3 regions of the Bradyrhizobium sp. HKCCYLRH2060 genome follow, and region 1 is predicted to be linked to each of the others. Evidence: predicted binding sites of a transcription regulator. Region 1 holds the regulator's gene; each other region holds the start of a gene.
What was found. The regulator LexA, encoded in region 1, represses DNA repair genes until DNA is damaged. The targets are predictions, from matches to a motif close to TGTTCNNNNTGTGTTCNG.
Positions count from the first base shown of each region.

Region 1 (4,174 bases):
CCTGGAGGCGGCGCTGGATGAGATCGGCACCGAGCTCAACGTGGTCTCGGCCTCCTCGGATTTCCTCAGCGTGCTGGCGACGGTGGCCGCGTCACCGGTGATCACCACGATCCCGACCCGGATGGCAAGGCTCTACGGACCCCGGTTTGGGCTGGCGCTCTGTCCGGCGCCGTTGAAGTTGCGGCTGCCGGCGGTCTCGATGGTCTGGCCGCTGCAGCTCGACCGCGATGCCGCATCGGTCTGGCTGCGGAACATGGTGGCGGACATCCTGCACACCACCGAGCGCGCCGCCTGTCGCGCGGCTGCCGGATAGCTCCGTCGGGTCTCCGTGTGCACGTGAGCAGATCGCGACTGCCCCCCGGCATGATTGCAGAGTTTCTCGCGCGATCGTGAGGCGGCGGGCCACGCGACGCACCTTCAGACGATCGGAAAGCCGGGAGCGGCTTAGGCTCTTGGCCACCCCGTGCGCGTTCGGTTAGAAGGCGATTCAGTCGATCTGCCCGTCTTCGTCCGAAGGTAATCCCATGGCCCTGATGCCGGTCTCCGATGCGTTGTCCGCGGTGCTCGCCGGCACCGAGCCGCTGGCTGAGGAAATGGTCGGGCTGGACGAGGCCTATCACCGCATCCTGGCCCGCGACCTCGCGGCGCTGCGGACGCAGCCGCCCGAGGCGATGTCGGCGATGGATGGCTATGCGGTGCGCGCGGCCGACGCAGCCAAGGCCAAGGCGCGGCTGAAGGTGATCGGCGAGGTCGCGGCGGGACGGCCGTTCGATCGCGTGGTCGGGCCCGCCGAGGCGGCGCGGATCTTCACCGGCGGCGTTGTCCCCGCAGGCGCCGACGCGGTGGTGATCCAGGAGGACACGATCGCCGAGGACGGCCATGTCGTGATCACCGAGGCCGCGATCACAGGCCGGCACATCCGGCCGGCCGGCGTCGACTTCCACCAGGGCATGGTGCTGCTGAAGGCCGGGCGCCGGCTCAGCGACCGCGACCTATCCCTGGCGGCCAGCATGAATCATCCGGCGCTGCCGGTGCGGCGGCGGCCGAAGGTGGCGCTGCTCGCCACCGGCGACGAGCTGGTGATGCCGGGCTCGACGCCCGGCCCGGGGCAGATCGTCTATTCCAACGGCTACGCGCTGCGGGCGCTGGTGCGCAGCGAGGGCGCGACGCCGATCGATCTCGGCATCGCCGCGGATACGATGGAGGCGACGGTCGCTGGAATCCGGCGCGCCCGCGCGGCCGAGGCCGACGTCCTGATCACGACCGGCGGCGCCTCGGTCGGCGATCACGACCTGGTCAAGCAGGCGCTGGAGGCCGAGGGCGTCGAAATGGCGTTCTGGAAGATCGCGATGCGGCCGGGCAAGCCGATGATGCACGGACGGCTCGGCGACATCAGGGTGATCGGACTGCCCGGCAATCCGGTGTCGTCCTATGTCTGCGCCATCCTGTTCATGGTGCCGCTGATTCGGCGCCTGCTCGGCCGCGACGAGGCCGTAATGCCGCGCGAGACCGCCCTGCTCGGCCGCGAGTTGGGGGCGAACGATTCGCGCGAGGACTATCTGCGGGCGCAGCTCGAGGAGCGCGCCGACGGCACGCTGGTAGCCACCCCAGTGAGCCAGCAGGATTCGTCGCTGCTCGGGAACCTCGCGCTGTCGCAGGCGCTGGTGATCCGGCCGGCGTTTGCGCCGAAGGCGCCTGCCGGCAGCCCGTGCGAGATCCTGCGCCTGCCGAACTGAGCCGCTTCCCCGGTAAAGCCCGGTCCGTTCATCATATTTTTAGGATTGCGGAACACACATCGAACATATAGTGTCCGTTCATGATTTGTTTTTAGTATGTTGCGGGCGACGCGATGACGGTCCGACTCCAGGGCGCTCTCAGCCGGCTTGTGCTCAAGGCGCAGCTCCTGGACTCGGACGACAACAAACCGGGGACCAGGTCGAGATGCTGACGCGCAAACAGTACGAACTTCTGCGGTTCATCAACGAGCGGCTCAAGGAAGCCGGCGTGCCGCCGTCCTTCGACGAGATGAAGGATGCGCTCGATCTGCGTTCGAAGTCCGGCATTCATCGCCTGATCACGGCGCTCGAGGAGCGCGGCTTCATCCGCCGGCTGCCGAATCGCGCCCGCGCGATCGAGGTGATCAAGCTGCCCGAGCTGTCGCAGGCCGCGGGCAACCGTCGCGGCTTCACGCCGTCGGTGATCGAGGGCAATCTCGGCAAGGTGCGCACCAGCACTCCCGCGCTGGACGATGGCGAGCGCCCCGTGGCGGTGCCGGTGATGGGCCGCATCGCCGCCGGTACCCCGATCGAGGCGCTGCAGACGCGCAGCCACACCATCAGCGTACCTGCCGACATGCTCGGCAACGGCGACCACTACGCGCTCGAGGTGCGCGGCGACTCGATGGTCGATGCCGGCATCCTCGACGGCGACATGGCGCTGATCCAGCGCAACGAGACCGCCGACACCGGCGACATCGTGGTGGCGCTGATCGACGATGAGGAAGCCACCTTGAAGCGCTTCCGCCGCCGCGGCGCATCGATCGCGCTGGAGCCGGCCAACACCGCCTACGAGGTGCGCATCTTGCCGCCGAACCGGGTGAAGATCCAGGGCAAGCTGGTCGGGCTGTATCGCAAGTACTGATCGCGAATGCGATCGGTCGATCGGCGGCGGGCGCACGCGCTTTCGCCGCCGAACAAGAGGCAGCCCAGCAAAGCAAGAGGCAGCCCAGCACAATACGTCGCTCGCGAATGCACCTCATGATGTGCAGCGCGGCATGCTCAAACGCTTGTGATCGGCCGCGGGCACACGCGATGCAGATCAGCGCAGAATTGCCGCGAAGCGCGCGCTAACATCACCATCGATGTCCACTCTGATAGAGGCCTGCGCCTGTCCGGGGGGAGCGTGGGTCGGCTATCTCTCAACGAGGAGCGATCCGATGTGTGACTACAGCCTCCATGCGGTTGCGTCCCGTCCCGCCAAGGTCGGCGAGACGTTGATCTCGATGACCTTCCGTGGCACCGCCACCCGCGGCTTCGCGTTGGAGAGCGAGCCGACCGTCGCAGTCTGCATGCTGCCCGGCACCGAGTTGGCCTTCGCCGAGGACGTCCGCTACGACAGCCGCTGGCTCTGGACCCGGACGATCCGCGAGCGCGTCGCGAAGTTCAACAGCATCGAGACGCACATTCCCGATCGCCATCACGACGCGATCGAGTTCGCCGACGGCCGCCACGTGCTGGTGACCCAGCTCTGCGAGGGCCAGCGCGTCACCGTGCTGCAATTGCCGGTCAGCAAGCAGCCGGCAGAGCGTCGCCCGGACATCGGCGAGGACGTGCCGACGTCGCAGGCCACACCGATTCGCCGCATCAGCATCACCTGAGGGCCTGCGCGTCGGCATTTCTGTCGGTCGTGAGCGCGCTTTCGACGGTGGGAGACTTGGTCAACTTGGGTTCTGCAAGCGCAAAGTCCTCTCGGGCGAATCTCACGCCCCGGCATCGCATCGGATAGGAACGACATCCCTCGGCCGGCATTGTTTGCCGGGGGAGCTTGCCGCCGTGGTCAACAAGATCGATTGGAACAAGGCCGGACGGATCACCGAGCCCGGCCGCTACATGCTTGCGTTCGGATGGCTGACGGTCACGGCTGATGACGTCGCCATCTGGCAACGCTATCCGGGCGCTGCGTTCACGCTGGTCGAAGGGCCCTCGCTGTTCGATGGACCAGACGACGCCGAGTATCATCTCGGCACCTTCGAGCTGCCCGGCGCTCAATCCTGCTCGCCCTGCTCCGTCTCCGGCGGCGTCGCGTCCTGAAGCCGCGCGGCCGGCGCACGCGGCGTCAGCGTCGTGTCGAACTCGCCGGCCTCGGCGGGCGCCGGCCACCATGGGCGGTCGGTGCCGCCGGCACGCGCCGGCGTCACGGCGAAGCCTTTGCCCTGCTGCACCAGCAACAAGGCGCCCTGCTGCCGCAGCCGCTCGCGATCGATCACGGCCGCCGCGCAGGATGACGGCGCGGCGCGCGCGGTGACGATCAGCGCGACACGGGCGCAATCGTCGGCGAGCGCCTCAGCGCGCAAGGTCATGGCGGCGAAGCGGCCGTCGGCCATCGCGACCACGCAGCCCGCCTCGTCGCAGGAGACGCCATCGGCGAGCGAGGCGTCCGCCGGCAGCCGGGCATC
Region 1 covers NZ_JBNPUK010000008.1:202,651-206,824, reverse strand. Annotated here, with positions in the region: gene ACQR10_RS17835 (LysR family transcriptional regulator) at 1-313, shown strand, start outside; gene ACQR10_RS17830 (molybdopterin molybdotransferase MoeA) at 525-1,736, shown strand; gene lexA (transcriptional repressor LexA) at 1,942-2,640, shown strand; gene ACQR10_RS17820 (hypothetical protein) at 2,936-3,376, shown strand; gene ACQR10_RS17815 (hypothetical protein) at 3,552-3,809, shown strand; gene ACQR10_RS17810 (ComEC/Rec2 family competence protein) at 3,764-4,174, opposite strand, start outside.

Region 2 (4,174 bases), on a different contig from region 1:
GCGCGCGCCTCGATCTCGCCGGCCAGCGCCTTCTGGGCAGCAGCCTGCAAGGCCTTGGCCTCCGAGCCGGCTTCGGCGGCGTCGGGCGCGAAGGTGAATCCATCCAGGCGGCCGATCGCGTGCCCTTCAACGATCACTTCGCCGGTCTTGCCGATTTCCGTATTCAAAACACTGTTCTCCCGCAGGCGCCGCATCAATACACTGGTACGACGATCAACGAAACGCTCCGTGAGCCGTTCATGAAGGGCGTCTGACAATTTATTTTCGAGTTCGCGGGTAATCCCCTGCCAATAATCAGGGTCGCGCAGCCAGTCGGGCCGGTTGGCCACGAAGGTCCAGGTGCGAATCTGTGCAATCCGCCCCGACAGCGTATCGATGTCGCCATCGACGCGGTCGGCCTGATCGACCTGGGCCGCGTACCAGGCGTCCGGAATACGCCCCTTCTGCATCAGGAAGCCGAACACGGTGGTCACCAGCTCCGCATGGGCAGCCGGCGACAGCCTGCGATAGTCGGGAATCTGGCAGGTTTCCCAGAGACGCTCGACCGCTTCAGCGCCATGCGCCATGTCGCGCACCTCGGCATCGCGCGCGGCATGATCGAGCACGCGCAGATCCTCCGCGGTCGGCGCGCGCGTCAGCGCGTCATGCCCCGGCGTAATCGCCAGGGAGACCTGGAGCGCGCTCAAGGACGCGAAATCAAGCCTGGAGTTGCGCCATTGCAGCACCTTCACGGTATCGAAGGTGTGGTTCTGGAGCGCATTGACCAGCTCGGGCTCGAACGGCGCACAACGTCCGGTGGTGCCGAACGTGCCGTTACGCGTCGCGCGTCCGGCACGGCCGGCGATCTGGGCAAACTCCGACGGCGTGAGCCGGCGGAACTGATAGCCGTCGTATTTGCGGTCGGATGCGAAGGCGACGTGATCGACGTCGAGATTGAGCCCCATGCCGATCGCATCGGTGGCGACGAGATAGTCGACGTCGCCGTTCTGGAACATCGCCACCTGCGCGTTGCGCGTGCGCGGCGACAGCGATCCCAGCACCACGGCGGCGCCGCCATGCTGGCGGCGGATCAGCTCGGCGATGGCGTACACCTCGTCAGCCGAGAACGCCACGATGGCGGTCCGGCGCGGCTGCCGCGTGATCTTCCGGTCGCCGGCGAATTCGAGCTGCGACAATCGTGGCCGTGTCACCATCGACGCACCGGGCAACAGCCGCTCGATGATGGGGCGCATCGTCGCAGCCCCGAGCAGCAGCGTCTCGTCGCGCCCGCGGCGATTGAGGATGCGGTCGGTGAAGACATGGCCGCGCTCGAGATCGGACGCGATCTGGATCTCGTCGACGGCCAGGAACGACACGTCGAGATCCCTGGGCATCGCCTCGACCGTCGACACCCAATAGCGCGGGTTCTTCGGCTTGATCTTCTCCTCGCCGGTGATCAGCGCGACGGCCTCGCTGCCGACGCGATCGGCGATCTTGTTGTAGACCTCGCGCGCGAGCAGCCGCAGCGGCAGTCCGATGATGCCGGAGGAATGCGCGAGCATGCGCTCGATCGCCAGATGCGTCTTGCCGGTGTTGGTGGGGCCGAGCACGGCGGTGACGCCGCTTCCGGGAGCACGGTCGGACGTGCGCTCGAAAGGCGAGGCAGCCGAAGAGGACGAAAAAGCCATTCGTTAAATGTGGGTCTCGAAGCCGGCGTTGGAAGCGCGTCGTTCACGCGCGACGGATGCGGAATTGTCGTGTGTCTGGAGAGGCTGAGATGCTGACCCCTGTCTCACATTGTGACGCATATAGTGCCGCAGCTTAAGCTTCGGAACGCCTTGAGAACGAATCGCGAAGGAATCGCTGACTCTGTCGGCTTTCAGGCTTCGTTCACCGCAACATCTCGCGCTCTGCGATCAAGCCAGCACTAGATCAAGTTTTCGCGGGCTCCACAAGCAACGCTTTCGCGATGGAACTGGCGCGCATTTCAGGGCGTCCCGAGTCGAATCAGAATCAGGGAAGAGTCAAACGGATTCACGCGCAGCAGACAGCATCCATACGGGGACCGGCAAATCGGAGGTCAACGCGGAATCTCCATCGCATTCAAGCGAGAGCGGACGGCATGCCGCCAGACCTTCACGCCACGGCCGCTGTTGCGGCTCAGCCGCTGACGGGGCCGTGCCACAGCGACGAGATTCGGATGTGGAGGAGCAGCGATACGAGGCGCTACTGGGTCTTGGCGACGTGCGGCGCCGCCTGGGTGATGAACGACGTCGCCTCCAGCATCGCGGTCCCCAGCGGGGTCGGGATCACCATCTTGAACGGCACCAGCACGCGGGTGCCGGCGATCGGCACGAAGAAGATCTCCATGTTGCGGGCCTGAGCCAGATATTTGATGACCGGCCGGTCCGGGATGTAGCCCGCGACCGGCGTGAAGTAGATCGCGCAGACCAGCGCCGGACCGCGATAGCCCTTGTCAGCCTTGACGTTCTCCATGCGCTTGTAGTCGAGCTTGAGCTCGTAGCGCATGCGGCCGTCGAACACGGGCGCAGCGCCGCGGCAGGAGTCCGGCGACAGCAGTTCGCCATTGCCCGGCACCCGCACCAGAGAGGCCGTCATCGGATCGAGCACGCCGCGCTTGTGGGCATCCGTCACCGGAATGCGGTCGGGATCGACTGGAGGCGCCGGCTCGATGGCGAAGTCCTTCACGGTGCCGTTCTGCAGATTGATGCGGATCTGCTCCGATTTCTTTCCCGTGGAGGTCGAGGCCTGGTAGCTCTGGCCGACCAGGGCGCCGTTGACGACGCGTCCCTGCACCGAGCCCGTGCCTGATCCTTGCGAGAAGCTCTTGAGCAGGCCGGCGGTGCCGCCCTGAGCCGCAGCACCATACTGATCATCCCCGATCTCGACCGCCCAGGTGCCCTTGCCGACGGGGATGCCGGCCAGGGAAGCCTCGTATTGAGCGTCCAACCGAGCCTGCGCCTGGGCGCCTTGCGCCAGCAACAACAGGCAGAGCGCTGCCCCGGCCGCGGCCAGGCGGCCCGAGAGAAATGAGGGAACCGAGATGATGGTCACGTGACGAATGATCCTGCCGATCCGCCTGCCTGAGCGCCGGACCGATCCGACGCGCCGTCCTTGCTACTTAAGCCAAAAACGCCTTCAAACAACGCGAACCGTCCGACAATGGCGGTTTGTCCAGCGCTTTGCGCCTGAACAGCACTCAGAACCGTCGTCCGCAGCGCTGCCGGAACCGAGCCGCGAACCTCCGACCGCGCCAGCATGCCGCCATTCCGTTCGCGGGATATCCATCCATCACGTCCGAATGCGCCCTTTATATGGTCTAAACTGCCGGCTATACTATTGATTACACGCCTGCTTTTCTGCTGGTCGGCGATTTCGGCCCGACCAGGAGGAGGCATGGGTCGCGTCCTCCGGGTTCGCCGGCCCGGTTCCCTGTATTTGCTGCGGCCTTCAAAACCTTGACGAAAAGCCGCATCCCCCCTATAGGACCGCATCTCCCAGAGACGAGCTGGACGAGTTTTGGACCCCCGCGGCCCGCCGACATAGGCGGACGAAGGGTGCGGGGATGAGAGAGGATTTATTGCCATGTCGCGGCGCTGTGAACTGACGGCCAAGGGTCCCCAGGTTGGCCACAAGGTCAGCCACTCCAACATCAAGACCAAGCGGCGCTTCCTGCCGAACCTGTGCAACGTGACCTTCATCTCGGATGCACTCGGCCGCAACGTGCGCCTGCGCGTTTCGACCAACGCGCTCAAGAGCGTCGACCACAATGGCGGCCTCGACGCCTATCTGCTCAAGGCCAACGCCGCGACCCTGTCGCCGCGCGCGCTGGAGCTGAAGCGCGCCATCGAGAAGAAGGCGGCGGACGCTGCCCCGGTCGCGAAGGCGAGCTGAGAGAGCCAACCGAAATTCAAGATTGATGCAGAAGCCGGACGCGTCACGAGCGGGGCTTCGAGCTGAACGAGATGTCGAAACGGCCGGGTCGAGAGATCCGGCCGTTTTGCTTGCGGATGCCGTGATCAACTGACAACTCTGGACAAGGCAGCCGGCGCGGGGCGGCAGGACAGGTCGGGTGACCATCCGTTCGTACAACGGCGCCCAGCAGTCACTCCGCCATGTCGGCCGCGCCGCGCGCAACAGCGACCCAGACGAAGTGCCATAGGGAACCGACCTC
Region 2 covers NZ_JBNPUK010000006.1:77,818-81,991, reverse strand. Annotated here, with positions in the region: gene ACQR10_RS14590 (helicase-related protein) at 1-1,667, opposite strand, end outside; gene ACQR10_RS14585 (DUF3108 domain-containing protein) at 2,206-2,982, opposite strand; gene rpmB (50S ribosomal protein L28) at 3,586-3,894, shown strand.
Region 2: ACQR10_RS14590 (helicase-related protein) is a predicted target of LexA. The motif match lies at 1,809-1,826, and genes of this name have one in related genera.

Region 3 (4,174 bases), on a different contig from region 1:
CCCTGGAATGATGTTGATGAGGTCGTCGATCGTGAGCGCGGGATTGTCGATCAGCGCGATGCAGGCATCGATCACCTCGCCGAGATTGTGCGGCGGGATGTTGGTGGCCATGCCGACCGCGATGCCGCCGGCGCCATTGACCAGCAGGTTCGGATATTTGGCCGGAAGAACCGACGGTTCCTTGTCGGAATTGTCGTAGTTGGCCTGGAAGTCGACGGTGTCCTTGTCGATGTCGTCGAGCAGCGGAATCGCCGACTTGGCGAGCTTCGCTTCGGTGTATCGATAGGCCGCGGGGGGATCGCCGTCGACGGAGCCGAAATTGCCCTGGCCGTCGATCAGCGGCACGCGCATCGAGAAGTCCTGCGCCATGCGCACCATGGCGTCGTAGATCGACTGATCGCCATGCGGATGGTATTTACCGATGACGTCGCCGACCACGCGCGCGGACTTGACGTACTTCTTGTCGGGCGTGTGCCCCTGCTCGTACATCGAATACAGGATGCGCCGGTGCACGGGCTTGAGGCCGTCGCGCGCATCGGGCAGCGCTCGCGACACGATCACGCTCATCGCGTAATCGAGGTAGGAGCGCTTCATCTCGTCGAGGATGGAAACGGGACGAATGTCGGAAGGTCCGCCCGGCTCGCCGGGCTTCTCATCTTCTTTATCGGACAAAGGGGATACCGGTCGGTTTTGACACGCGAAAATCGCTTGGAATCATATAGCGCATGGCGCTGCCGCTAGCCACCCCCAAGGGGGTTCGGAGCGCGCTTTTTCTGCTCGCCTTTCCAGGGACTTAACCGGTTGCCGCGGCCGCCCATGGCAGGCTCCGGGAACCCTGTTTGGCTATGGGCCGAAGACCACCTTGTGCATGATCCGTCCAGGCATGAGCGTGAACAGTCCGGCAATCACGAGGGCGCCGGAGAACAGCGTGATCATGGCCCGGCGATGGGGCCCCACCCGATGGCGGTGCGCAGCCCACACCGCAACCGGCAGCACGGCCAGCGTATAGAGCGACAGCAGGTGAATCGGGCTGAAGGGACCGACCAGCCGGATGGTGTGAACCCAGAACGAGCTGGCCGCAACGGCGGCCATGAGAGTGACCCAGATCCAGCCGAGCGTTCGATGCGGCAAGGTCCCTTTCGGGGCTGCGAACTGGACCAGCCCCAGTGCGAACGCCGTCATCGCGGCGACAGCGTGCAGCAGGACGGCGGGCTCGGCGGCGAGCAGCGGTGCGAAGCTCATGCAACACCCCGGTGGTCAGGTTACGCACAGCTCAAGCGAACGAAACGTCAGACGCGCGCGATCGCCTGCAATGCGAGACCCGAGGTGATCGCCCCGGCTCCCGTCCCGACACGGACGGAAGCCACCTTGTATCGACCGAGGACGCAGGCGGCTCAGAACGGAATGTCGTCGTCCATGTCGCTGTTGCGTCCGCCACCGCCGGCCGAAGCGACCGCGCGGCGCGGCGGCGCCATCGACGGACCGCTGCTGCCGAAATCGCCGCCACCCATGTCATCGGAGAAGCTGCCGCCCCCGCCACCACGGCCATCGAGCATCGTCAGGGTCGAGTTGAAGCCCTGCAGGACGACCTCGGTCGAGTACTTCTCGACGCCGCTCTGGTCGGTCCATTTGCGGGTCTGCAGCGCGCCCTCGATGTAAACCTTGGCGCCCTTCTTCAGATACTGCTCGGCGACCTTGCAGAGACCTTCATTGAAGATCACCACACGGTGCCATTCGGTCTTTTCCTTGCGCTCGCCGGTCGCCTTGTCGCGCCACGTTTCCGACGTCGCAATGCTCAGATTGGCGATCGGCCGCCCATCCTGCGTACGCCGGATCTCGGGGTCCTTGCCGAGATTGCCGACCAGAATCACCTTGTTCACACTACCCGCCATCACCACTCTCCCGCGGTTCTCGATCATCGGACCGGCCGTCCACACCGGCCTCACGGCGTCCGGTGGCTAACCCTTCCTCTCGCGGCGGACCCTATACGGTTGCCGCGCGGTCCACCCGCCTCGTCCATTGTTTATCCACATATAGCAGGCGGACGGCCATTGTTCCAGTTTTGTTCGCGCGCCTGTGTCTACAACCGTGCGTCGAGTTCCAAGGAACCCGATGGAACCCAATGGAACCGCGAAAAAGTTCCGTCAATCACGAAAAAGCGATTAACTTTCATCAGCTTACATCGCCCCACTTCCTCCCCGCCTGTGGCTTTTGGGAGACGGTATCCAGGGTTGAATCGCGTATATTTGAGGACGGATTGGGGCCGCAAGCGTGGTCGCACCAACTTCACAGACGTGCGTCTCCGGGGACCATTTTGGAGACGCCCAAAGCGGGAGACTTGGGATGAAAAGAATTTTTCTTGGAGCTGTCAGCTTGATGGTCTTGGGGGCGCTGACGCCGGCGGGAGCCGCCGATCTCGCCGCCCGCCCGTACACGAAGGCCCCGGTGATGGCGCCCGCTCCGCTTCCGACCTGGGCCGGCTTCTATCTCGGTCTGCAGGGCGGTGGCGGCTGGGGCCGCAGCGATGAGACCTTCTTCGGTGCGCCGAATACGGCGATCTTTGCCGGCACGCAGCGTTACGACATCACAGGCGGCTTCGCCGGCGGCGTGATCGGCTACAATTGGCAGGTCGACAACATCGTGTTCGGCCTCGAGGGCGACTATCACTGGGCGGACATCGACGGCCGCTCGGCCGTGATCAACGCCGGCGTCGGTGACACCTACTTCACCAAGCTGCGCGGCTTCGGCGACATCAAGGGCCGGCTCGGCTGGGCCACGGGTCCGGCACTGCTCTTCGTCAGCGGCGGTGCCACCGTCGGCGATCTGCAGCACCGCTACGATGGCGTTCCCGGCAACGTGTTCGTGCAGAACGACTGGCGCTGGGGTTGGACGATCGGCGCCGGTGCCGAGTACATGTTCGCTCCGAACTGGTCGGCCAAGGTCGAGTACAACTATCTCGATTTCGGCAAGAGCTCGATCCAGTACTCCCCGGTCGCGACCAACCGCTCGGAGTGGAGCGACACCGTCCATACCGTCAAGGCCGGCATCTCCTACCACTTCGGTGGTCCGGGCATGTCGCGCTACTGATCGCACGCCAAAAGCGAATATGTCGAAAGGCCGGCCTCGCGCCGGCCTTTTTTTGCGTGCCAGAACCGGTACTTGCCGAGCCGTTGTGTCCTTTGGGTGACGGCTTTTTACGGCGGAAGGGGCTATCAAGGTCCGGCGGGTGGGCGTTGGTGAGAGCGTGCGTGCGGGCGTCGGACTTGGTTTGGGGAATGCGATGAGAAGGCTGTTGCTGGGGGCGACAACTTCGCTGGCGCTGGGGATTGCGCCGGCCATCGCTGCCGATCTGCCCGCGCGCACCTTCACCAAAGCGCCTGCGATGATCACAACGATCTATGATTGGAGTGGTTTCTATGTCGGCCTGAACGCCGGCGGCGCATCCTCCCGCACCTGCTGGACCAACAAGGTCAGCTTCGCAGGTGTCGCTGCGACCAACGCCGAGGGTTGCCACGATGCGACCGGCGCGCTGGCGGGCGGCCAGATCGGCTATCGCTGGCAGGCTGGCGGCTGGGTATTCGGCGTCGAAGGTCAGGGCAACTGGGCCAACCTCAAGGGCAGCAACACCAGCCAGTTCGCCCCGGCCGTGACCAACCAGACCAAGATCAACGGCATCGGCGTGTTCACGGGCCAGGTCGGCTATTCCTGGAACAACGTGCTCTGGTACGTAAAGGGCGGCGCCGCGGTCGCAAGCGAGAAGTACAACGGTCTCGCCACGGCAACGGGCGCGGCTCTCGACCAGTCCAGCGCCACGCGCTGGGGGGCTGCGGTCGGCACCGGTGTCGAGGTCGGCTTCGCCAAGAACTGGTCGGTCGCAGCCGAATACGAGCACCTGTTCATGGGCAACCGCACCCTGGGCTTCTCCGGTGTTCCCGGCGGAGCCGCGGGCCGGACCGATGCGGTCGGCCAGGACGTCGACATGGCGACGGTCCGCGTCAACTATCGCTGGGGCGGTCCCGTCGTCTCCAAGCACTGACCCTCGAGGACAGGCACTCGAAGACTGGCGCGCTCGAAGACTGGCACTCGAGGCCTGACGCGCCAGGCGCTCACCATGCGTGCCCTCGGGACAGCTCCACGATCGGCGCGACGGCCGCGATCTTTACCCGCGCTTAAG
Region 3 covers NZ_JBNPUK010000002.1:31,924-36,097, reverse strand. Annotated here, with positions in the region: gene gyrA (DNA gyrase subunit A) at 1-672, opposite strand, end outside; gene ACQR10_RS03930 (DUF2306 domain-containing protein) at 844-1,242, opposite strand; gene ACQR10_RS03925 (single-stranded DNA-binding protein) at 1,395-1,892, opposite strand; gene ACQR10_RS03920 (outer membrane protein) at 2,344-3,087, shown strand; gene ACQR10_RS03915 (outer membrane protein) at 3,281-4,036, shown strand.
Region 3: ACQR10_RS03925 (single-stranded DNA-binding protein) is a predicted target of LexA. The motif match lies at 2,053-2,070, and genes of this name have one in related genera.